Regions from separate parts of the Bradyrhizobium sp. HKCCYLS20291 genome, predicted to be linked through region 1. Evidence: riboswitches for the same ligand, from Rfam matches in the RefSeq annotation. Region 1 holds a riboswitch; the other holds the start of a gene.
What was found. A riboswitch is a leader RNA that binds a small molecule or an ion and turns the genes downstream of it on or off. The one in region 1 is predicted to bind S-adenosylmethionine.
Positions count from the first base shown of each region.

Region 1 (12,065 bases):
AATGCATCATGAGCGAAAAACTGTCGTCGTCATTAGCTATCGCTGCAAGGTCCTCAGTCCGTAGGGTGGGCAAAGCGATGACGTGCGCCCGCAGGGCGCAGGGCGTCGCGTGCCCACCATGGCGAGCAGTGGTTGCGGGCGGTGGGCACGGCGCTGTACATCTCGTGTCTGGGTGCGACCTTCCAGGCGCCTTTGCCCACCCTACGGTTTCCGGCGCCATCGCTATTAGTTGATCTGAGAGCCGTTGCCGCGCCCGACCGCCTTGCCCGTCGCGCTAATCTGTCGCAGCAACAAATCGCTTGTGCCGTCGGGCAAATCACTGGCACATTTCCGCGCGTCCTGTTGCCGCATGAGGGGCGTGTCGCGACCGTCACGAGACGTTGGCAGTGGGATGCGATGGGCGTGTGTCGACGCAGCGTGGTTTAGTCCGCGCCGACGAACGATCGATGCACGCACGGTCAAGTCGCGCGGTCCTGATATCCCGACGCTGATATCAAGCGGGTGTCGATGCCCTTGGGTGTCGCGCTCGTGATGGTGGCCAACAAGCCCGGCGCACCAGGGAGAACGCGAAGCAGCCGTTAAAACCGTTGCGCAGGGAGGGCCGGGTCTGTCCGGCTGGACCTGTGGTACCTGCCGCCTGCATTTTTTTCTGCAGGCGGGCCACGGGCCTCAGCCGAGGCCCGGCCTTCCCTGCGCCCTCATGATCGAGAGGGCGGACGAACGGACATGGCTCGGGCGCGGGATGCGTCGCGAGAACGCGAAGCTGTGACGTCAGTAGGAGAGGGTCGTGCGACTCAAGCTGCCTCAGCAAAAATGGTGTCGTCCCGGCCTTGAGCCGGGACCCATAACCACAGGCGGCTGTGGTGAGACAAGATCGCCGCTCCAGCCATCGCCAAACGGGATCCTGTGGCTATGGGTCCCGGGTCGGCGCATCCGCCAACGCTGGCGCGTTGCCGGATGCTTGCCCGGGACGACAGCGGTGGAGGTCATCGACAGGCGCGGCGGGCCGAAAGAGTGAAAGACGAGAGCGGCATTCAACGAGCTGCACGCACGACCGCGCATCATTCGCACAAAATCCTCGCCCCGCTAGTTCAGCACCCGCTTGCCGCCATCCGGGCTGTCGAGCGAGAACGCCGGCACGGCGATGTCGAACTGTTCGCCGCTGGCGCTCTGCATCTGGTAGGAGCCCGACATGAAACCGGAGGAGGTGGTCAGCGGCACGCCGGAGGTGTATTCGAAGCGCTCGCCAGGGGCGAGCACCGGCTGCTCGCCGACCACGCCTTCGCCGCGCACTTCCTGCTGGCGGCCGACCCCATCGGTGATGATCCAATGGCGGCTGCGCAGCTGCACCGTCTCGTTGCCGGTGTTGGTGATGACGATCGTATAGGACCAGAACCAGCGGCCATCCGCGACCGACGACTTCTCAGGCAGGAAGTTCGGTTCGACGGTCACTTCGATGTGGCGAGTCACGGCGCGGTACATGGAGGCATTGTAGCGGAAAGCCGGACGGGAACCAATCGTAACGCCATCGTGCTTTCAACACAGTTCCAGATTATGGCACCAGAATCGCGGACTCTGTCGTCCGTCCGTCAGCGCGAGCCGTTGCCATGGTGCGAGGCGAGGTTCGCCGGTCGGGCCGGCAGCGTTCCGGGAGCCGTCGATCCGTCTTGCGTCACGCGATCGCTCCCAGCCGTCCGCCAACGCCGAAAAACTGGGCGCGACCCAGCTGACAAGTCCTTCATCGCTTGCGCAAAAACTGCGCAGCCCTACATTTCTCCTGCCGGGCCTGCGGGCTGGCAGCCTTGACGTGGTGCCCGATGACGTCGATTGCCGATCGCCTTGCCGGACCATCGGTCCCCGGAGCCACTGCCGCACCGGCTGCGGACAGCGCTGTGGCCGCGAGCGTCGCCGCGCCTGCCATTGCCGCTGCGCCGGCCGTCGCCTCTGCTCCGGCCATCACCGCGACGCCCGCGATCACCTTCCCGGCCGTCGGCGAGCGTGAGCTCCGGCTCGACCTGTTTCGCGGATTGGCGCTGTGGCTGATCTTCATCGATCACCTGCCGCCCAACCTGCTGACCTGGTTCACGATCCGCAACTACGGCTTCTCCGACGCCACCGAGATCTTCATCTTCATCTCAGGCTACACGGCGGCGTTCGTCTATGGACGGGCGATGCAGGACGCCGGCTTCATGATCGCTACCGCGCGCATCCTGCGCCGCGTCTGGCAGATCTACGTCGCCCACGTCTTCCTGTTCACGATCTTCCTCGCCGAGATCTCCTACGTCGCGACCAGCTTCGAGAACCCGCTCTACACCGAAGAGATGGGGATCATGGATTTCCTGAAGCAGCCGGACGTGACCATCGTGCAGGCGCTGATCCTGCGCTTCCGGCCCGTCAACATGGACGTGCTGCCGCTCTACATCGTGCTGATGCTGTTCCTGCCGCTGATCCTGGCGCTGATGCGCTGGCGCGCGGACCTGACGCTGGCGCTGTCGGTCGTTCTCTACGCGGTCACCTGGGAATTCGATCTTTATCTGTCGGCCTATCCGAACGGTTTCTGGGCCTTCAATCCGTTTGCCTGGCAGCTCTTGTTCGTTTTCGGCGCCTGGTGCGCGCTTGGCGGCGCCCGTCGCATGTCGCGCATCCTGAACTCGCCGATCACGCTCGGCCTCTGCGTGGCCTATCTGGTGGCGGCGTTCTGCGTCACCTTGACCTGGTACATCCCGCAACTCGGCCATCTGATGCCGCGGCAAATCGAGCAATGGATGTATCCGATCGACAAGACCGACCTTGACGTGTTGCGCTTCGCCCATTTCCTCGCACTCGCAGCACTCACCGTGCACTATCTGCCCAAGGATTGGCCGCCGCTGAAGTCGCGCTGGCTGCGCCCGTTGATTGTTTGCGGGCAACACTCGCTGGAGATCTTCTGTCTGGGCGTGTTTCTGGCGTTCGCGGGCCACTTCGTACTTGCCGAAGTGTCTGGCGGCGCCATGATGCACGCGATGATCAGCCTGTGCGGCATCCTCGCCATGTGGGGAGTTGCCTCGCTGATTTCGTGGTACAAGCGTGAGGCCGACAAGGGTGCAGCGCGAAAGGTGACGCGGAGCAACGCCGATATGGCGGGAGGGGGCTGATGAAGTCCGTCTCGTGGTTAAGGTTTGGTATCGCGGCGCTGGCGGCTTCGCTGGCGGTGGCCGCGCGCGCCGAAGACGCGCCGCAGAGCTGCGAGGTGCCGGCCTACCTGCTGACCACCGAGAGCCCGCTCCCGAAGGTTGCAGAAGCCGTCAAGAACGGCCGTACGCTCGATATTCTCGTGATCGGAAGCCGTTCGTCGGTGATCGTCAGCGCGTCCGACGCCAATGCCTATCCGGCCCGGCTGCAGGCCGCATTGAAGGACAAGCTGCCGACACTGACGGTCAACCTCAGCGTCGAGCTGCAACCGAAGAAGACGGCCGAGGAAATCTCGGGCAATCTTGTTAAACTGGTGGAAGGAAAAAGGCCTAATTTGGTCATCTGGCAAACCGGTACGGTCGACGCGATGCGGTCCATCGACCCTGATGAGTTCCGTCAGGCAGTCAATGACGGTGTCGCGACGCTGCAGGATGCGGGGGCTGATGTCGTCTTGGTGAACCTGCAATACAGCCCGCGGACGGAGACGCTGATCTCCGTGCCGCCCTACATCGACAACATGCGGGTGGTCGCGCAGCAGCGCGACGTCCCGTTGTTCGACCGCTTTGCCATCATGCGGCAATGGAACGAGCAGGGCGATTTCGACCTGTTCAATCCGACGCACGGGATCGAGCTGGCCAAGCAGGTTCACGATTGTCTCGGCCGGGCGCTGTCGAAGTTCATCATCGACGCAGCGCATCTCGGGCCGGCGCAGCAGAACTAGGATCCGTCTCGTTCATGACTACCAACTGTCGTCACCGCGTATCCAGGACAAGGGAGAGGCTGTCCGCGATTGCTGCCGTCGTGCTCGCCGTCGCGATCGGCGCGCCGATGGCGCATGCGCAGAGCGCAGCGCCGGCGGCTGAAGCGCAGGACGCCGATCACGCCTCGATCAGCGAGCTCCTCCGGCCGAGCATCGGTCATATCGTGGTTGCCCAGGCCGGCAGCCAGTCGCCCGGTCAGATCGCCGCCGTGCGCCCTGCGGCCAGCAATCCGCCGGCCACGCCGATCCAGCCGGCCACGCCGGAGGCGAGCGCACCCGCCGCAACTGCGCAGCCGGTCGCGGCGGTGCAGCCGCCGTCGCGGAGCATCACCGAGCGGGCCATCGACAAGGTCAAGCAGGTCGCCAAATCGGCTTCCGACATCTTCAACCGCGTGCCTTGCCTGCCGCCGAAGGGCGTGGCAAAGAAGAACTTCATCTCGCTGCCGCACGTCGCCAACAAGCTGGCCTCGGGCCTGCCGATCGTGATCGTCGCGTTCGGCTCGTCATCGACGCAGGGCTACGGCGCAACCACGCCGGACTACAACTACCCCAACCGGCTCGCGGCGCAGCTGCGCCGGCAATATCCGATGGCCGACATCAGCGTCATCAATGCCGGCGTCGGCGGCGAGGATGCGCCGGAAATGATGAAGCGGCTGGAGACGTCGGTGATCGACCGTCATCCGGATCTCGTGATCTGGCAGGTCGGCACCAACGCCGTGCTGCGCGATCTCGACCCGGCCGAAACCGCCAAGCTGGTCGACGACGGCGTCGCCAAGATCCAGGCGGCGGCCTCGGACGTCGTGCTGGTCGACCTGCAATATTCGCCGCGCGTCAATGAGCGGTCGGAGAACGCCAGCCGCATGAACAAGCTGCTCGGCCGCATCGCCGAGCTGCATCACGCCGGCATCTTCCCGCGCTTCGAGGTGATGCGCGACTGGCACGAGCGCCAGGCGATCCCGATCAACGAGTTCGTCATCGCCGACGGTCTGCACATGAGCGATTGGGGCTATGCCTGCTTCGCCCAGCTGCTTGGCGACGACATCATCCGCTCGGTCGGCCAGGTGAAGCTCGGCGTCAACGCGCCGGCCGACGTGTTGACGTATCGGCCGATGTGACGAGGGCGCGAATAGGGAATAGCGAGTAGCGAATAGGGGATGAGGGCTTACTATTCGCTACTCCCTATTCGCCATTCGCTTAAACCGCCATTCGCTACGCGGCCCCGAGGGCCGCGTCGAGATCCGCGATCAGATCATCGGCATGCTCGAGGCCGGCGGAGAAGCGGATGAAGCCCTCGCTGATGCCGAGCTCGGCGCGCGCGTCCGGCGACAGCCGCTGATGTGTCGTCGTCGCGGGATGCGTGACCAGCGTCTTGGCGTCGCCGAGATTGTTGGAGATGCGCGCGAGCGACAAGCCGTTGAGGGTGCGGAACGCGGCGGCCTTGCCGCCCTTGACCTCGAACCCGACCAGGGTCGAGCCGGCGCGCATCTGCTTCCTCACCGTCGCCGCCTGCGGATGGTCCTCGCGGCCCGGATAGATCAGCCGCGAGATCTTCGGATGCGCGGCGAGGAAGTCGGCGACCTTGCCCGCGGTCTCGGTCTGCGCGCGCACGCGCACCGCCAAGGTCTCGAGGCCCTTGAGCAGGACCCAGGCGTTGAACGGCGAGATCGACGGGCCGGTCTGGCGCATGAAGTTGTGGATGTGCTCGGCGATGAACGCCTCCGACGACAGGATGACGCCGCCGAGGCAGCGGCCCTGGCCGTCGATGTGCTTGGTCGCGGAGTACACGACGACGTCGGCGCCGAGCGCCAGCGGGCTCTGCCAGATCGGCGTGGCAAACACGTTGTCGACGATCAGCCGCGCCCCGGCGGCATGAGCGATCTCGGCGATGGCGGGAATGTCGAGCACGTCGAGCGTCGGATTGGTCGGGCTCTCCAGGAAGAACGACTTGGTGTTCGGCCTCACCGCCTTCTGCCACTGATCGAGATCGAGCCCGTCGATCAGAGTGGATTCGATGCCGTAGCGCGGCAGCAGGTCCTCGACGACGTAGCGGCACGAGCCGAACAGCGCCTTCGCCGCGACGACGTGATCGCCGGCACGCAGCGGCGCGAGGATCGCGGTGGTGACGGCGGCCATGCCGGTCGCCGCGGAGCGGCAGGCCTCGGCGCCTTCGAGTTCGATCATGCGGCGCTCGAACATCGCCGTGGTCGGGTTGGAGAAGCGCGAATAGATGAAGCCGGGATCCTCGCCCTTGAAGCGCGCTTCGCACTCCTCGGCGGTGGCGTAGACGAACCCTTGGGTGAGGTAGAGCGCCTCGGCCGTCTCGCCGAATTCGGAGCGCAGGCCGCCGGAATGCACCAGGCGGGTTTCGGGGCGATACTGGGCGAACGACGCCGGGGTCTTCCCGGGGGACTTCGACGCAGGAGAATTGGACATGTGACCTCCATCGTGGCCACCGCGCTCGGCGCGATGGGCACAAAAAAACCGGCCTGGGAAAACTCCTCACGGCCGGGATCACATTCGTCCCCGGCCTGTTTAGCGACTTATTTAACGTGGCTGCAAGCCGGCCGGCTCAAATCACCACGGGATAAGTCGTGCTCATAGTCGCAACCGGCCTTTCCGTCAAGGTGGCCATCGGATAACCGGTCGAAAGACGCTATATTGGCTCACAAGCCGCCGTTCCGGCGCCTGCAAAGGACCAGGTCTTGCCGTTCTCGCTTAGCCCCGACGCCCACGGCATCCTGCCCGATCGCATGATCGTGGCGATGGCCGAGGCTGGCCTGATCATTCCCGAATATGATTTCGTCGAGAGCCAGATCCAGCCGGCGAGCCTGGATTTGCGGCTCGGCGACATCGCCTACCGGGTGCGGGCGAGCTTCCTGCCCGGGCCGGGATCGACCGTCGCCGAGCGGATCGACGAATTGAAGCTGCACGAATTCGCGCTCGCCGACGGCGCGGTGCTGGAGACCAACTGCGTCTACATCGTGCCGCTGCTGGAGAGCCTGGCGCTGCCGAAGGATATCGTCGCGGCGGCCAATCCGAAGAGCTCGACTGGGCGGCTCGACGTGTTCACCCGCGTCATCGCCGACGGCACCCGCCGCTTCGACATGATCGGCGCCGGCTATCACGGGCCGCTTTACGCCGAGATCAGCCCGAAGACGTTCCCGGTGCTGTTGCGCGAGGGCTCGCGGCTGTCGCAGGTCCGCTTCCGCTACCGCGACGCCGTGTTGTCCGAGGGTGAACTGGTCGCGCTGCATCAGGCCGAGCGGCTGGTCGATCGCGACGATGCGGATCTCGCCGGCGGCGTCGCGTTGTCCGTCGATCTGTCCGGCGCAAACGCCAATGGCTATGTTGGCTACCGCGCCAAGCGCCACACCGGCGTGGTCGACGTCGACCGCCGCGCCGGCTATCCAATCGAGGAGTTCTGGGAGCCGATCAAGGCGCGGCCCGACGGCAGCCTCATTCTCGATCCCGGCGAGTTCTACATCCTGGCCTCCAAGGAAGCCGTGCAGGTGCCGCCGGACTACGCCGCCGAAATGGTGCCGTTCGATCCCTTGGTCGGCGAATTCCGCGTCCACTATGCCGGCTTCTTCGATCCCGGCTTCGGCTATGCCGGCGCCGGCGGGCACGGCTCGCGCGCGGTGCTCGAAGTGCGCTCGCGCGAGGTGCCGTTCATCCTCGAACACGGCCAGATTGTCGGCCGCCTCGTCTATGAGAAGATGCTGGCGCGGCCGAACGCGATGTATGGCAGCCGCATCGGCTCCAACTACCAGGCGCAAGGCCTGAAGCTCTCCAAGCATTTCCGCCTCTAGGAACGGCTGCGCGCCGCGCGCGCACCCGCAATGCGTCCACCGCACGGGGCGCTCTCCGGCGGTGTGCTAGGACAGTTCCAACGACAAGGGGCGCCGCGCTGCGCGCGCGGTCGAGCGGGGAGCGAACATGTCCGAGATCGGCTTGGCCGATAGTCCGATCGACGAAGCACGATCCCTGCCGCCCGTCAGACCGCCGGTGCGCAATGCACTGGTCGACGGCCCGATCCTGCGCACGCTGCTGTCGCTCGCCTGGCCCAATATCATCGCGAATTCGGCCGGCGTCTGCGTCGTCATCGCCGAGACCTCCTATATCGGCCGGCTCGGCATCGAGGCGCTGGCGGCGATGGCGCTGGTGTTCCCGCTGGTGATCCTGACCATGACGATGTCCGGCGGCGCCATGGGCGGCGGCGTCGCATCGGCGATCGCGCGGGCGCTCGGCGCCGGCGACACCGAGCGCGCCTCGACGCTGGCGTCGCATGCGCTTTTGATCGCGCTGTCGTTCGGCGCGACCTTCATGGTCGGCATGCTCCTGTTCGGTCCCGCTCTGCTGGAATTGCTCGGTGGCCGCGGCGCGGTGCTGGAGCACGCGGTGGCCTATCTGCAGATCTTCTTCGGCGGCGTCATGCTGCCCTGGCTGATGAATTCCATGGCTGGTATCCTGCGCGGCACCGGCAGCATGAAGCTGCCCTCGCTCATGATCCTGTGCTCGGCGATGCTGCAGATCGTGCTCGGCGGCACGCTCAGTCTCGTGCTGGGGCTCGGCATGCGCGGCGTCGCCGCCGGCGCGCTGCTCGCCTTCAGCGTCAGCATCTCGGTGATGGGCTGGTACCTGTTCTCCGGCCGCGCCCGGGTCAGGCCGAAGGTCCGCGGTCTCACGATCAGTCGCGCCATGTTCGCCGACATCCTCAAGGTCGGCGCGGTCGCCTGCTTCTCGCCGCTGCAGTCGGTGCTGTCGATCACCATCTTCACGCACATGCTGGCCGGGTTCGGCACCGCCGTGCTCGCCGGCTACGGCATCGGCGCGCGCCTGGAATTCATGATGACGACGGTGGCGTTCTCCATCGGCATGGCCTCGGTACCGATGGTCGGCATGGCGATCGGCGCCGAGAAAATCGCGCGCGCCCGCCGGGTCGCCTGGACGGCCGGAATGGTCTCGTTCGTCTCGGTCGGGGCGTTGTCGACACTGATCGCGATCGTCCCGCAAGTGTGGGTCGACATCTTCACCCAGGACGAGAGCGCACGCAGCGCGGGCCGTCACTACCTGCAGATCGCCGCGCCGATGTACGCGTTCATCGGCCTCGCGATCTCGATGTACTTCTCCTCACAGGGGGCGGCCCGCGTCATCGGGCCGGTGCTGGCGCAGACGGTGCGGCTCGTCTTCATTGCCGGAGGCGGCTTCTATCTGCTGCAGCATGCGGCGACGGAAGGCGACTTCTTCATGCTCGCGGCGGCCTCGATGGTGCTGCTCGGCGTGCTGACGCTGGCCAGCGTCATGCTCACCCCATGGGGATCGAAGGCGGCCGTGACCGGGCTGCGCCCGGCCGTGTTGGCGGCCGGCCGCAGCTCTGGTTCGCAACCGCCGCAGCGCATCGGCTGAGCCGCTACGCGCGGGCCTGCTCAACGTGTCCTGCTCAACGTGTCCTGCATCGCCCGCGCGCCGAGCTCCATCTGCTGCTCGATATGGGGCGCGATCTCGTGCGGCAGCACGTCGGTCGTCCAGATCACCCGGCAACGCTCTTCGCCGTCCGGGACAATCTGGAACGAGGCGCTGTGCTGGGTGATGCGCTCATTCTTGATGGCATAGACGAGGCGCCGGCGTTCATTGTTGCAGTCGACCAGTTGCTCGCGCACCACGCTGCCGTTGGCGAAGCTGACGATGCGGACGTCGCCATCGAGCTTGGTGTCGATGACGAAGCCCGGCGCCACCCTGGTATGAACAGCGCCGAAATCGCGCACTGCGTCCCACACGGCAGCCGCCGGGGCTGCGATCGGAATGTCCTTCTGAATCGATGCCATGGCGCTGACCTCACGGACACACGGCTTCGATGTTGTTGCCGTCGGGATCGATGAGGAACGCGGCATAATAGGTCGGGCTGTAGTCCGCGCGCGGACCGGCGCCGCCATTGTCGCTGCCGCCGGCTTTCAGCCCCTCGCTGTGGAATCTGGCGATGGCGGCATGATCGGCGGCGCGAAACGCAATGTGCGCGGCGCCCTTATGCACGCCCTTGTCGAGATACAGCCACAGCGCCGGCTCGCCCTTCGGGCCGATGCCCGCCGAGGTCTCGTCCTTCGAACAGAGGATGTGGCCGAGCGGCGCGAGCGCGGCCGTGTAGAAGCGGACGCTGGCGTCGAGATTGCCGACCCTGAGGCCGATATGATCGTACATCGATGATCTCCAAGCTTCGCATGCGGCTGCCGCACGCGCTTGAGATCATCCAATCAATGGCGGCTCAGACGGTCTTGGAGAATCTTGCGGTCGCCGCGCGACGCCTTGCGAAACTTTGCCGGCGATACGCCGGCAGCGCGCGTGAAGGTGCGGGTGAAATTGGACAGATCGGCAAAGCCCGAATCATAGGCGATCTCGGTGACCGGCGTGTCCTCGTCGCTCAGGCGTCGCGCGGCGCGGCGCAGGCGTGCGCGGATCAGATATTGATGCGGGCTCACGCCGAGCGTGGCGGTGAACAGCCGCAGGAAATGGAACGGGCTGACGCCGGCTTCGCGCGCCGTATCCGCAAGATCGATGGCGCGCTCCGCATTGTCGTCAATCCACAACGCGCTCTCGATCGCGCGCCGGCGATCCCGCGGGCTCGGCTTCGCCGGCCGTTCGACCTCGCCTGACACGGCGGCGACGAAGCGGCTGGCCACGAGATGCCCGACCTCGTCGAGGCCGAGGCTACGCTCCCGCGCGGCCACCGACTGCGCGAGCTCGCCGAGCACGATCAGCTGCGGCAGCGGCGGCACGGCGCCGGCCTGCCAGGCCTGCGCGTCGCCGCCGATCTCGTCGATGACCTCGGCATCGAAGAAGAACGACAGACATTCATCGCCGCAGACATGGTCATGCGTGCACATGAACTCGTCGCCGGGATATCCGACCAGCAGCGAGCCGGTGACCAGCTCGAACAGGCGGCCGCGGTGATGACAGCCGAAGCTGCCCTTGCGCACATAGGACAACGAATAGCCGGCAAACTGCTCGGTGTAGGGACGCTCGCCCGGAACCGCCGCACAGCGGAATTCGGACACGGTCACGTCTCGGCTCTCGAACAGCAGGGTGGCGGTCATCCTGCAAATCTAGAGCATCGCGCGCAAAAGGGGAGAGCCCCCTGCGCGAGAATTCCGCATCGCCTTGGTTTACGACGCGCGCCGCCGATCGACCGTGAGCAGGGCGTCGAACAAGGTCAGGCCGGCCTGCGGCCGCGTGCCTTCCAGTGACAGCAGCCGGCGTTTGGAGATCAGGCCGCTGTTGGTGGACGGCTTGTCCAGGCCGCTGCCGATGTCGCGGACGCGGTGACATGGCACGATCAGGACGAAACTGTTCTTCGTCAGGGCCTGCGCGATGGAGTGGAGCGCCTTCGGCACGTGCAGCTCGTCTGCGAGTTCGTCGGCGCTGCGCGTTGCGCCGCGCGGGATCGCGCGGATGCAATCGTAGACGCGACGATTGAACGGCGACACGCCGTCGAGATCGAGCACGACATCGGTGAAGTCGACATCCTGCCCGCGCAGCATGGCGCTGATGCCCTTGATCGCGAGTTCAGTGTTTGAACAGGGGCGTTGTTCCCGGGCTTCCGGAAACTGCCGGAACAATCGCCCGCGCGTCTCGATTTCCCGCGCCTCCGGCAGCTGCACGCCGGTGATGCCGGCATCGCTCCACGCGACGCCGCAACGGCCGAGGGCCGTATCGAACATCGTATACCCACGCCCCATGACGCCACCTCAACCCCACGCCGCAACCATATCACCGTCACGGTCGCCCGCATCAATTTTGTTAACAATTTGTTAACAGCACGGCGCGACCGGGGCGGGGTTTGCCCTGATTTGGGTCGGGGTTGTCAAGTGTGCTGGTGTGATCACAGCCGATTGGTATCGCAATGTTGGCATGCGGCGCAGCACGGATCGAAGCCGCGATCCTCGCTTCGCCTACCGCCCGCTTACCAGTGGCGGACCGTCGCTGGCGAAATCCGGATCATGCGCAAGCCACAGTTCGAGCAGGCCCAGGAACGTGACGGCGATGCCGATGGTGATGCTGACATGCATCGCCGGCGTATGGACGAAGTCGAGCAGCCAGGGCGCCACGATCAGCCACACGCCCAGCGCAACCTTCAGCCATT
Region 1 covers NZ_JBNPTO010000003.1:239,801-251,865, forward strand. Annotated here, with positions in the region: gene apaG (Co2+/Mg2+ efflux protein ApaG) at 1,087-1,482, opposite strand; gene ACQR07_RS08985 (OpgC domain-containing protein) at 1,818-3,134, shown strand; gene ACQR07_RS08990 (SGNH/GDSL hydrolase family protein) at 3,134-3,892, shown strand; gene ACQR07_RS08995 (GDSL-type esterase/lipase family protein) at 3,907-5,046, shown strand; gene ACQR07_RS09000 (O-succinylhomoserine sulfhydrylase) at 5,141-6,364, opposite strand; SAM riboswitch at 6,443-6,522, opposite strand; gene ACQR07_RS09005 (2'-deoxycytidine 5'-triphosphate deaminase) at 6,634-7,740, shown strand; gene ACQR07_RS09010 (MATE family efflux transporter) at 7,868-9,337, shown strand; gene ACQR07_RS09015 (SRPBCC family protein) at 9,358-9,756, opposite strand; gene ACQR07_RS09020 (VOC family protein) at 9,767-10,126, opposite strand; gene ACQR07_RS09025 (helix-turn-helix transcriptional regulator) at 10,180-11,019, opposite strand; gene ACQR07_RS09030 (methylated-DNA--[protein]-cysteine S-methyltransferase) at 11,089-11,661, opposite strand; gene ACQR07_RS09035 (SPW repeat protein) at 11,875-12,065, opposite strand, start outside.

Region 2 (12,065 bases), on a different contig from region 1:
GCGCAGCGATTGCGCGCGCCGTCATCTCGCGGCCGCAACTGCTGCTGGCCGACGAGCCGACCGGCAATGTCGATCCGACGCTGGGCCGCCGCCTGCTGCGCCTTTTCATCGAGCTCAATCGCTCGGGTACGGCGGTGATCATCGCAACCCATGACATCACGCTGATGGACCAATACGAGGCCCGCCGGCTGGTGCTGCATCAGGGACGGCTGCACATCTATGAGTAGCGTGGACGAGCGCGGCCTTTTGGTCGATCTGGGCGATGACCGCCCGCAACTGCCGGCGCAGGCCCGGATCGTGTCACCGATCGTGCCGCGGGCGTCGATCGCCGGCCGCGCGCTGGTCGCGGTGGTGGCGATCATGACCTTCCTGGCCTCCATCACCACCGGCGGCGTGCTGCTGGTCAGCGAATCCGCCGCCGAATGGCAGTCGGAAGTGGCGAGCGAAATCACGGTGCAGGTTCGGCCCAAGACCGGACGCGATCTCGAGCGCGACGTCGCCCTCGTGACCGAGGCGATGCGGGCGCAGTCCGGGTTCGTCGAGGTGCGGCCGTTCACCAAGGACGAGTCGAGCAAGCTGCTGGAGCCGTGGCTCGGCAGCGGCCTCTCTTTTGATGAGCTGCCGGTGCCGCGCGTCATCATCGCGCGCGTGCAGCCGGGCACTAGCCTCGATCTGAACGCGCTGCGCAATCGGGTCACGCAGGTGGCGCCTACCGCCAGCGTCGACGACCACCGCGCCTGGATCGAGCGCATGCGCTCGATGACCGGCGCGACCCTGTTCGCCGGTTTCGGCATTCTCGTGCTGGTGATCGCGGCGACCATCATCTCGGTCTCGTTCGCGACGCGCGGTGCGATGGCTTCCAACCGGCCCATCGTCGAGGTGCTGCATTTCGTCGGCGCCGGCGATCGCTACATCGCCAATCACTTCCTGCGGCACTTCCTGCAGCTCGGGCTCGAAGGCGGCGTGATCGGCGGCGGGCTGGCGATGCTCGGCTTTGGCTTTTCGGAGTCGATCGCCAACTGGTTCTCCGGTACGCCGGTGGGAGATCAGTTCGCGGCCCTTCTGGGCACGTTCTCGCTGCGCCCGCTCGGCTACATCGCGATCGCGCTGCAGGCGATTGTGATCGCCGCCGTGACCGGCTGGGCGGCGCGCCGCACCCTGTTCGCGACCCTGGCGAGCATCGATTGACGGAGGCCGCTGTCCCCAGGCGCCACAGTGCCGATTCCACTTGGCCCGAAAAGCGCCTAAAATCATTCGCGTCGGGGCAAGGCAGGCCAGGGGTGAGCTGGGTCACGAACACGATGGAGGTCGCGCGCCAGGATCGGCGGCGACCGATCGTGATCGGGATGCCGGCGAAACCCGCCAGCGTTCCCGGACTTGAAGGACGGGAGCGCGCGACGGCGAGGCGCCGCGCGCAGGCAGGCAAGGAATCGCCAGGCGTTGCATGGGGCCGGAGACCGACGATAGCAGGCGCAAGCTGCCGCTCACCCTTGTGGTGGGACGGACGCTCGCGGCCATCGTGGCGCTGCTCGCGGTCGGCTTCTTCGTCGCGGCCGTCGGCTTCGTCGGCTTCCTGTCGCAATTGCGCGGCGCCGAGATCAAGCCCGAGCGCAAGGCTGACGGAATCGTGGTCTTGACCGGAGGTTCGTCGCGCGTGTCGGACGCCGTCGAGCTGCTCGCGGGCGGCTATGGGCGCAGACTGTTGATCTCCGGCGTGCATCCGACCAACGACGCCAACGACATCACCCGCTCGCTGCCGGAGGCGCGCTCGTTCATCAACTGCTGCGTCGACCTGGACTATTCGGCGATCAACACCCGCAGCAATGCGGCACAGGCGCGGCGCTGGGCCGCCGAGCGCGGCTTCAAGTCGCTGATCGTGGTCACCTCGAACTATCACATGCCCCGCGCCATCGTGGAGCTCTCGCACGCGATGCCGAGCATGGATCTCATTCCCTATGCCGTCGTCGGCGAAAAATGGCGCGACGAGCCGTGGTGGACCAGCGGTCCGACGCTGCGGCTTCTGCTGTCCGAATATGCCAAATATGTTGCCGCCGAGGCGCGGCTGCGCCTGGCCGATCTCGGCCTCGACCTTGTGCCCGAAGTCGAGCCGCCGACCGGCTCGGTGTCGCGGCGTCCTGCGACGGCGCAAGCCAATTGAACTGGGTCCCTGATGGTTTCGATCTTCCTGCGCTCGCTGCTGTTCAACATCCTGTTCTATCCGAACTTCGTGTTCTGGGCGCTGGTCGCTCTGCCGACCTTGTTCATGCCGCGCAGGGCCGTGCTGCGCGTCGCGAACTGGTGGGCGCAGAGCAACATCGTGCTGATGCGCCTGGTCTGCAACATCAGGGTCGAGTATCGCGGCGCCGAGAAGATCCCCAAGGGTCCGCTGATCGTCGCCGCCAAGCACCAGTCGATGTGGGAGACGATCTCGCTGCTGCACTTCTTCGACGCGCCGTTCTTCGTCCTGAAGCGCGAGCTGCTGCGCATTCCCGTGTTCGGGCAGTACCTGCTGAAGGCAAACATGGTTGCGATCGACCGCAGCTCCGGCGCGCGTGCGCTGAAGCAGGTGATGCAGCGGGCTGCGGAAGAGGTGAAGCACGGCCGGCAGTTCGTGATCTTCCCGGAAGGAACGCGTCGCGCTCCCGGCGCACCGCCGGACTACAAGGGCGGTGTCGGCTTGATCTATGCCGATTGCGGCGTGCCGTGCCTTCCGGTGGCGCTGAATTCGGGGCTGTTCTGGCCGCGGCGAACCTTTCTTCGCTATCCCGGCACGCTCGTCGTCGAGTTTCTCGACCCGCTGCCGCCCGGGCTGCCGCGCGCTGAATTCATGACGCGGATCGAGCGCACGATCGAGGATGCGACCAATCGCCTCGTATCGGCAGGGCAGGCCGAGCAGGCGAAGCTGTTCAGTCGTCGACCGGCGACGGCCGAGGGGTGAACGAGTCATGTTCCTCCCGGCTGAGGCAGCGCGTGACCGTCGTCATGCAGCATCGTCGCCAGCCGATGCAGCTGCGCATCGCGAAAACCCTGCGCCTCGATCGCCTTGACGGTCGAGATCACGTAGTCGCAGTTGGCGCCGGATTGGCCGTGGCCCTGGCGCACGTGACGCAACTGCTCGTGCAACGACAACCGCCCGGCATATTGCACGTGCCCGCGGTCGACGACGTAGACGAGCGCGCTCACCCGCTCGCGCGCGTCGTTTTCCAGCCAGACCGAACGTCGCACCTCGCGATACACCGAGGTCACCTGCTCGCGCGCGCGCAAGTATGCGATGGTCGCCTCGCGCTTGTCTTCGGCCACCCGGAACGCGATCCCGCGACACGCGCCGCCGCGGTCGAGGCCGAGCACGAGGCCCGGCTTTTCCGGCGTGCCGCGGTGGACGAAGGAGTACACACACAGCGCGCGGTGCTCGCCGATCAGTCGCGCCGGCACCTGCTCGAGAAAGTCGAAACCCGGGCGCCACATCAGCGAGCCGTAGCCGAACACCCAGAGGTCGCCGTGCGGAAGCTCGCGTTCAGAGAGGGTCATTGCGGACATCCGAGAGGAAGCCTAAGGGTGGCGATCGCGAAATCGTAACTTACATACACAATCCGTGATCGCGGAATCGCCAAATTTGCTGCCCAAAGGGTGTCCTGCATGTCTCGTTCGCCGCAAGCGCCCCGCAGGCGCTCCCTCGTAGGGCTGTTGATCGCTCCAGTCCTGCTGCTGATCGCGGCGGTCGGGTGGAGCGCGTTCTGGTTCTTTGCCGCTTCGCAGGTGGATGTCCAGGCCGACGCCTGGCGCGCGCGCGAGGCGAAGTCCGGCCGCGTCTATGATTGCGCCCAGCGCTCGGTCGGCGGCTTCCCGTTCCGGCTCGAGGTCCGCTGCGCCGATCCGACCGTGGCGCTGTTCTCGCAGGCCGCCGGCACGCCGCTGATGAACGCCAAGCTCGACGAGATCCTGGTCGTCGCGCAGGTGTGGGATCCGAAGCGGATCATCGCCGAGTTCAAGGGGCCGGCGACGATCGCCGATGGACGCAGCCCCGCCGCTTTCACCGCCAACTGGCGCGTCGGCCAGGCGAGCGTGCGCGGGCTGCCCGGGCCGCCGCAGCGCGCGGACCTCGTGTTCGAGCAGCCGACCATCGACCGGATCGACGGCGGCGCTCCCGTGCCGGCCGCGCGGGCCGATCACGCCGAATTGCACGGACGTATTGCCGAGGGCACGGCGTCGGACCACCCGTTGCTGGAGACGTCGCTGCAGATCGACGGCGGCAGCATCCAGGGCAGTCATCCGCTGCTCGCAGAGCCGTTCAATACCGATATCCAGGCCCGGGTCACCGGGCTGAAGGACTTCCGCCCCAAACCCTGGCCGGAGCGCTTTCGCGAGATTCAGGCGGCGGGCGGTCATGTCGAAATCGTCCAGGCGCGCATCCAGCAAGGTGAGTTGCTGGCGCTCGCCGCCGGCACGCTCGGCCTGACGGCCAACGGCGGCATCGAGGGCAAGGTGCAGATGACGGTGGCCGGAATCGAAAAGGTCATTCCGGCGCTCGGCCTCGACAAGATGCTCGAGAACGGCGTGCCGCAGGGGACGCTCGATCGCGTGGCGCCGGGTGTGAAGTCGCAGGACGTCAACAATCTGCTCGGCGCGCTCGACCGCGCCATTCCCAGCCTCGGCAAGGTCGTCAAGCAGAACGCCAATGTCGGCGTAGCGATCGGCATCAACGCGCTCGGCAAGGAGACGACGCTGGAAGGACGCAAGGCGCGGACCTTCCCGCTGCGCTTCTCCGATGGCGTCGTCGTGCTCGGTCCGTTCAAGGTCGCCCGCGTCCCTCCGCTGTTCTGACCTCAGGGCTTCTTCAACTGCGGCAGCGGCCGACCGAAATCCGGCGCCGCCGAATCCTGGCCGATGTCGACGATGCCGCGGCGGATCGCGCGCGTGCGCGTGAAGTGATCGAACAACGCCTCGCCATCGCCGCGCCGGATCGCCCGCGTCAGCTTCGAGAGGTCCTCGGTGAAGGTGCCGAGCATGTCGAGCACGGCATCCTTGTTGCTCAGGAAGATGTCGCGCCACATCGTCGGATCGGACGCGGCGATACGGGTGAAATCGCGGAAGCCGCCGGCGGAGAACTTGATCACTTCGGACTCGGTGACCTGCGCCAGCTCGTCGGCGGTGCCGACGATGGTGTAGGCGATCAGATGCGGCAGGTGGCTGGTGATCGCGAGCACGCGGTCGTGATGATCCGGAGTCATGATCTCGACCTTGGCGCCGAGCGCCGCCCAGAACGCGCGCAGCTTCTCGATCGCCTCAGTGTCGACGCCCTCCGGCGGCGTCAGGATGCACCAGCGGTTGATGAACAGCTCTGCGAAGCCGGAGTCCGGACCGGAGTTCTCGGTGCCCGCGACCGGATGCGCCGGCACGAAGTGAACGTTCGCCGGCAGATGTGGGGCCATGTCGCGGACGATCGCGCCCTTGACCGAACCGACATCGGAGACGACCGCGCCGGGCTTCAGATGCGGTGCGATCTCGGCTGCGACCGGGCCGCAGGCGCCGACGGGGATGCAGAGGATGACGAGGTCGGCATCACGAACGGCTTCAGCATTGCTCGCGACGACCTGATCAACGATGCCGAGCTCGGCGACGCGCGCCCGCGTCTTCTCCGAACGCGCGGTCGTGACGATCTCGCCGGCCACGCCCTGCAGCCGCGCCGCGCGGGCGATCGAGCCGCCGATCAGGCCGAAGCCGATCAGCGCGATGCGTTCGAATTTTCCTGCAACGGTCACTTCGGCCCCATGAATTCACGTAGCGCCTCGACGACCAGGCGGTTGGCTTCCTCGGTGCCGATCGTCATGCGCAAGGCATTCGGCAGCTTGTAGTTGGCGAGCGCGCGCAGCACGAGGCCACGCCGGGTCAGGAACGCGTCGGCGTCGACGGCCGTCCGGCCTGCCGAGGTCGGGAAATGGATCAGGATGAAATTGGTCACGCTCGGCGTCACCTTCAGCCCGAGCTTGCCGATCTCTTCGGTCAGCCAGTTGCGCCACGTCTCGGTATGCGCCTTCGACATCTGCTGATGCGCCGTGTCCTCGATCGCGGCGACCGCAGCCAGCATGGCCGGCGTCGACACATTGAACGGCCCGCGAATGCGGTTGAGGGCATCGACGATGTGGGCCGGGCCGAACATCCAGCCGACGCGCAGCGCGGCAAGGCCGTGGATCTTCGAGAACGTATGCGTGACGACGGTGTTCTCGGTGGTCGCCACCAGCTCGATGCCGAACTCGTAGTCGTTGCGCGAGACGTAGTCCGCATAGGCGGCGTCGAGCACCAGGAGAACATGAGCGGGCAGGCCGGCGCGCAGCCGTTTGACCTCGTCGAACGGGATGTAGGTCCCGGTCGGATTGTTCGGGTTGGCCAGCCACACCAGCTTGGTGCGCGGTGTCACCGCGGCGAGGATGGCATCGACGTCGGTGCGATACTCCGTCTCGGCGGCGACGACGTTCCTGGCGCCGCAGCCCATGGTCGCGATCGGGTAGACCAGGAAGCCGTGCGCGGTCGAGATCGCCTCGTCGCCCGGGCCGAGATAAGCGTGCGCCAGCAGGTTGAGGATTTCGTCGGAGCCGGCGCCGCAGACGATGCGCGCCGGGTCGAGGCCATAGCTGCGGCCGATCGCCTCGCGCAGCACCCGCGAGGTGCCCTCGGGATAATCCTCCAGATGACCGGCCGCGCTCTTGTACGCCTCGATCGCCTTCGGTGACGGGCCGAACGGCGTCTCATTGGCCGACAGCTTGAACACCTTGCGGCCCGGCTCGGGCGTCGGGCTCTTGCCCGGGGCATAGGGCGCAATGTCTGATATGCCGGGGTTCGGCACGGGGCGGGACATCATGAACTCCGGAAGATGATCACTGGCGCGGAGCGTCTCAGCTTGGAACCGTATAGCGTTTCGCATGGCCGCCGACGAGGGCCGCCGAGCGCACCGAGGCACCCGCGGCGATCAGGGCCGCCTTGATGCTGTCGATGTTCGACGGCGCCTCGATCGACACCAGCAGGGCTGCGCCGTCGAAGGCGGTATCGGGCACCGCGACGACATCGGCGAGCGGCGACAGCGCACGCGACACCTGCGCATTCCAGCCGGAGACGCGGATGCTCCAGGTCTCGACCTCCAGCACCAGCGCGTCGTCGGCCACGCGCGACACGGCAAAGACCGGCAGTGCCGCGGGGTGATCGGCGCGCTCGATGAACGGCATCCGCGCGATGATCTTCGGCGCGCCTGCTGGCTCGAGCGTGATCCACCACGGCGCATGTCCCGAGGTCGTGGACACCAGCGCGAGGTCGCCCTTCGAACGCGCCGTCGCTTCCACCGCGGCCTGGGCGCTGAAATGCGCGACATAGGGCACGAGGAATCCGAAATGGAACCGGGCGGAATCGCGCATCGCGGATTCGCCGACCGAGACGTCGGCATGCACCGAGAACGGCGCCTGCACATAAGTGAAGGTCGAGACGATCACGCGCCAGATGCCCTCGACGGTGTCGAGCGGCAGGATGCCGCGATGGCGCTGCACCAGGCGGCGCATCATGTCGGCCTCGCGAGCCGGGCGGAAGGCGGAGCCGACCTCCTGGGTCTTCTTGACCTTGATCAGCCGGTCGATGATGTCAGCCCGGTTCATCAGCAGGTGATGGACCTGCTCGTCGATCGCGTCGATCTCCTTGCGCAGGTCGGCGAGCGAGGGCGGGGCGGGCGGCAGGTTCGACATGGGCGTGGTCACTCTTCGCGGGCCGCGGGCGAGCGCGCAGCCGACTGGAACGAATGCCGTTCTGTCCGATGCGCCGGGCCCGCGCAACAGCAAGTTTACCTTGTGCTGCCTAGGCTTGGCTGGTCTGCAGCCGTGGGGCGCCGGATCGGTCAACCCCAGCTTGCCTTGACGCGGAGCGCCCGCGGGACTAGTTTCTGCCTGTTCCGTGGTCATTTGAGCCGGCCGGCTTGCAGCCACGTTAAAAAACTCGCTAAACAGGCCGGGGACGTTATCGATCCCGGCCGAACCCCAGTTCAGGCCGGGTTTTTCATGGCCTGATATGTCACGTGGTTCGGGAGCCCTGGCCGAATGGCCGCGGTGAGAGACATGACAGGCCTGACGCCGAAATCCACATCCGCGCTGCGCACCGTTGCGCCGGAAGAACGCTCGCACGAGGTCGACCATCCGAGCTCGCTGGTGGCGCAGTTCGGCGCCGATAAGCCGCTCAAGCTCGATTGCGGCGTCGACCTCACGCCGTTCCAGATCGCCTACCAGACCTATGGCGAGCTCAACGCGGACAAATCGAACGCCGTACTGATCTGCCACGCGTTGACCGGCGACCAGCACGTCGCCAACCGCCATCCGGTGACGGGCAAGCCGGGCTGGTGGGAGACGCTGGTCGGCCCGGGACGGCCGCTCGATCCGGCGCGCTATTTCATCATCTGCTCGAACGTGATCGGCGGCTGCATGGGCTCGACCGGCCCGGCCTCGCTGAACCCCGCGACCGGTAAGGTCTGGGGGCTCGATTTTCCGATCATCACCATCCCTGACATGGTCCGCGCGCAGGCGATGCTGATCGATCATCTCGGCATCGACACCTTGTTCGCCGTGGTCGGCGGCTCGATGGGCGGCATGCAGGCGCTGCAATGGACAGTGGCCTATCCCGACCGCGTGTTCGCCAACCTCGCGATCGCCTGCGCGACGCGGCACTCGGCGCAGAACATCGCCTTCCACGAGCTCGGCCGCCAGGCTGTCATGGCCGATCCCGAGTGGGATCATGGCCGCTACGCCGACAAGGGCACGCATCCGCATCGCGGGCTGGCTGTGGCGCGCATGGCCGCGCACATCACTTATCTGTCCGACGCGGCGCTGCATCGCAAGTTCGGCCGCCGCATGCAGGACCGCGAGTTGCCGACGTTCTCGTTCGACGCCGATTTCCAGGTCGAGAGCTATCTGCGCTACCAGGGCTCGTCCTTCGTCGAGCGCTTCGACGCCAACGCGTATCTCTATCTGACGCGCGCGATGGACTATTTCGATATCGCGGGCGACCATGACGGCACGCTGTCCGCTGCGTTCCGGGGGATCAAGACCCGCTTCTGCGTGGTGTCGTTCACCAGCGACTGGCTGTTTCCGACCTCGGAATCGCGCGCGCTGGTGCATGCGCTCAACGCCTCCAGTGCGCGGGTGTCGTTCGCGGAGATCGAGACCGATCGGGGCCACGATGCGTTCCTGCTCGACGTGCCCGAGTTCTTCGAGATCGCCAGCGCCTTTCTCGATTCCGCCGGCAAGGCGCGCGGCCTCAGCGCCGCCAAGGGGAGCTGAGCCATGAGCCTGCAGGGTGTGCTGCCGCTGAACGGCTTCACTGGCGGCGAGGTGCTGGCGTATCGGCCGGATCATCTGCTCGTCGCCGGCATGGTCGAGCGCGGCTCCAAGGTGCTCGACATCGGCTGCGGCGATGGTGATTTGTTGCAGCTCCTGGAGAGCCGCGGCATCGACGGCCGCGGCATCGAGCTGTCGCGCGAGGGCGTCAACCATTGCGTCGCCAAGGGGCTCGCGGTGGTGCAGGGCGACGCCGACACCGATCTCGTCGACTATCCCGATGACGCCTTCGACTACGTGATCCTGTCGCAGACGCTGCAGGCGACGCGCCGGCCGAAGGACGTGCTGGAAAATCTGCTGCGCATCGGCCGCCGCGCCATCGTCACCTTCCCGAATTTCGGCTTCTGGCGGCTGCGCCTGCAGCTCCTGGTCGGCGGCCACATGCCGCGCACTGACAATCTGCCGTTCACCTGGTACGACACGCCCAACATTCATTTCTGCACCATCAAGGATTTCGTGCAGCTGTGCGACGAGATCGGCGTGAAGATGGAGCGAGCGGTGGCGCTTGATAGTTACGGCCGCCCGCTGCGCGTCGCGATGCCCTGGTGGTTCTGGAACATGTTCGGCGAGCAGGGCGTGTTTTTGTTGAGCCGCGCAGAGAGGCGGTAGGGGCTCCCGCGTCATCCAGCGTTGGCGTGTGGGCCACCGAAGCCGCGCCATTCTCCGCTGTCGTCCCGGCGAACGCCGGGACCCATAACCACCGGCGGTCATGGGACGATGACTCCCAGTTGTGTCTCACCGATAGATCACGCGGTATGGGTCCCGGCGTTCGCCGGGACGACAGCTGAGTGCTGGGTGACCAAATGTCCGCCCCTGACTCTCGCGCGAGAACGCAACTCATATTGGCGAGCCGTTGGCTTATTGCGTTACACATCTCAAACAGCCGAAGGCATAACGATCCGTTCCCGCGGCAGCTGCGCGCCCGGGCTATGCTTATTTCACCGCCTCCTGATAGCGCAGAGGCGCAGGGAAGGCCGGATGCTGGCCGCACCCATGGCCCGCCTGCAGAAAAAAATGCAGGCGGCAGGTACCACAGGTACGAGCCGGAACACCCGGCCTTCCCTGCGCGATGGTTGTACGGCTGCTTCGCGTTCTCCCTGGTGCGCCGGGCTTTCTGGCCACCATCCCCACGACAAGCGAAAGCTTCGCCGTGAGTTGACATCAGCGTCGGGATGTCAGGACCGCGCGACTTGACCGTGCGTGCCGGAATTGTTCGTCCGCGCGAGCTCACTCACGCGCAATCCGACACGCCCACCGCATCCCACCTCAGCGTTCGTGACGACCGCGATACGCCCCTCTTGCTGTGAGGCGGGACGGGCGGAAATCTGCGCCTGATTTGCCCGACGGTGCAAGGGACAACATTGCGACAAACCAACACGACGGGCAGTTGGCGCATGGCGAGCATGCGGAAACTGCCCGTCGGGCGACGTCATCATTCCGCAGAGTGGAGATGCGGGGCCGGATTTTGTGAGCGACGACGGCCGGCTGAATCGCCTGCGTCATGCCATCTGCCGTTGCCTCCCTCCGAAGGTCCACCCTACCATGCGCCCATGACCCGCTGGCGACCTCAGCAAAGCATTCGCGTCACTGCGCTCGGGCTGCTCTGGCGGGCCGGATGCCTGCTGGCTGCCGAGGCGCTCAAGGAGAGCGGGGTGCGCGAGGCGCTGGTGCTGGTCAATGCCATGCACATCACCGCCTCCGTCGTCATCAATGCCGACGAGAGCGGGCTGCATCATCACGACTACGAGCAGTGGCTCGAGAAGCTGGCGCCGCACGAGCCGGTCTCGTTCTATCGCCACAACCGCACCGGCGAGGACAATGCCGACGCCCACATGAAGCGCCAGGTGATGGGCCGCGAGGTCGTGGTCGCGATCACGCAAGGCAAGCTCGACTTCGGCCCGTGGGAGCAGATCTTCTACGGCGAGTTCGACGGCGGCCGGCGCAAGCGGGCGCTGATCAAGATCATCGGGGAGTAGCGATGTACAGATTTCTGCTCGGCTGGCCGAGGTCGACGATCCGCCGCATCTATGGGAAGGATACTGTGGAATTGTTGGTGCCTTGCCCGATGGACGAATTGAGCGCGCGGCTTGCTGTTGCCATGGACCATGGCATGTTCGGAGCCATGTTCGGAACGCGGCCCATCGTCGGACGAATTCGCGGAAACCACGTCAGGGCGTGCAAGAGGAACAGGTATCGCAACTCGTTCCAGACGTCTCTTTCCGCGGAGTTGATCCCGCAATCAGATGGGACGTTGGTACGGTGCAGCTTCTCGATGCACCCCCTGGCCATCGCATTCACGATTGTCTGGTTCTCCATGCTGCTGCTCGTCATCGGCTTCATATTTGTCCACTCGTTGATTCTACTCCTTTCCTCAGGATTGAGCGCCGCCTTGAGCAGTTTGGTCGGCGTGGCACCTCCGACCATGCTCGTGCTGTTCGGTGCGGCGCTCATCTCCAGTTGCCGCTGGCTGGCACGGCATGAGAAACGCTTTCTGCTCGACCGCATCGATGCCGCGGGGGCAACGCCGGCCGGCCTGGACCACGCGGTCCACGCCGCCGCGCCCTGGCGAGCGCGATGACACCCATGGCGTTTTTCCGATCGGAGCCTGATCGGTGTCGTTCCTGGCGATTCGCGCGGACCTTGTCGACCTCGAAGCGAATGCCTCCGTAGCGACAGCTCCCTTTGATCATCGGGCGGCTCCAG
Region 2 covers NZ_JBNPTO010000033.1:3,127-15,191, reverse strand. Annotated here, with positions in the region: gene ftsE (cell division ATP-binding protein FtsE) at 1-227, shown strand, start outside; gene ACQR07_RS36535 (cell division protein FtsX) at 220-1,188, shown strand; gene ACQR07_RS36530 (YdcF family protein) at 1,445-2,158, shown strand; gene ACQR07_RS36525 (lysophospholipid acyltransferase family protein) at 2,171-2,938, shown strand; gene ACQR07_RS36520 (gamma-glutamylcyclotransferase) at 2,944-3,537, opposite strand; gene ACQR07_RS36515 (DUF2125 domain-containing protein) at 3,637-4,821, shown strand; gene ACQR07_RS36510 (prephenate/arogenate dehydrogenase family protein) at 4,824-5,759, opposite strand; gene hisC (histidinol-phosphate transaminase) at 5,756-6,853, opposite strand; gene ACQR07_RS36500 (chorismate mutase) at 6,891-7,724, opposite strand; SAM riboswitch at 7,920-7,999, shown strand; gene metX (homoserine O-acetyltransferase MetX) at 8,091-9,305, shown strand; gene metW (methionine biosynthesis protein MetW) at 9,309-9,971, shown strand; gene ACQR07_RS36485 (secondary thiamine-phosphate synthase enzyme YjbQ) at 10,913-11,338, shown strand; gene ACQR07_RS36480 (hypothetical protein) at 11,341-11,940, shown strand.
Region 2: linked by a shared signal. The riboswitch ahead of metX (homoserine O-acetyltransferase MetX) and the one ahead of ACQR07_RS09000 (O-succinylhomoserine sulfhydrylase) in region 1 are both predicted to bind S-adenosylmethionine.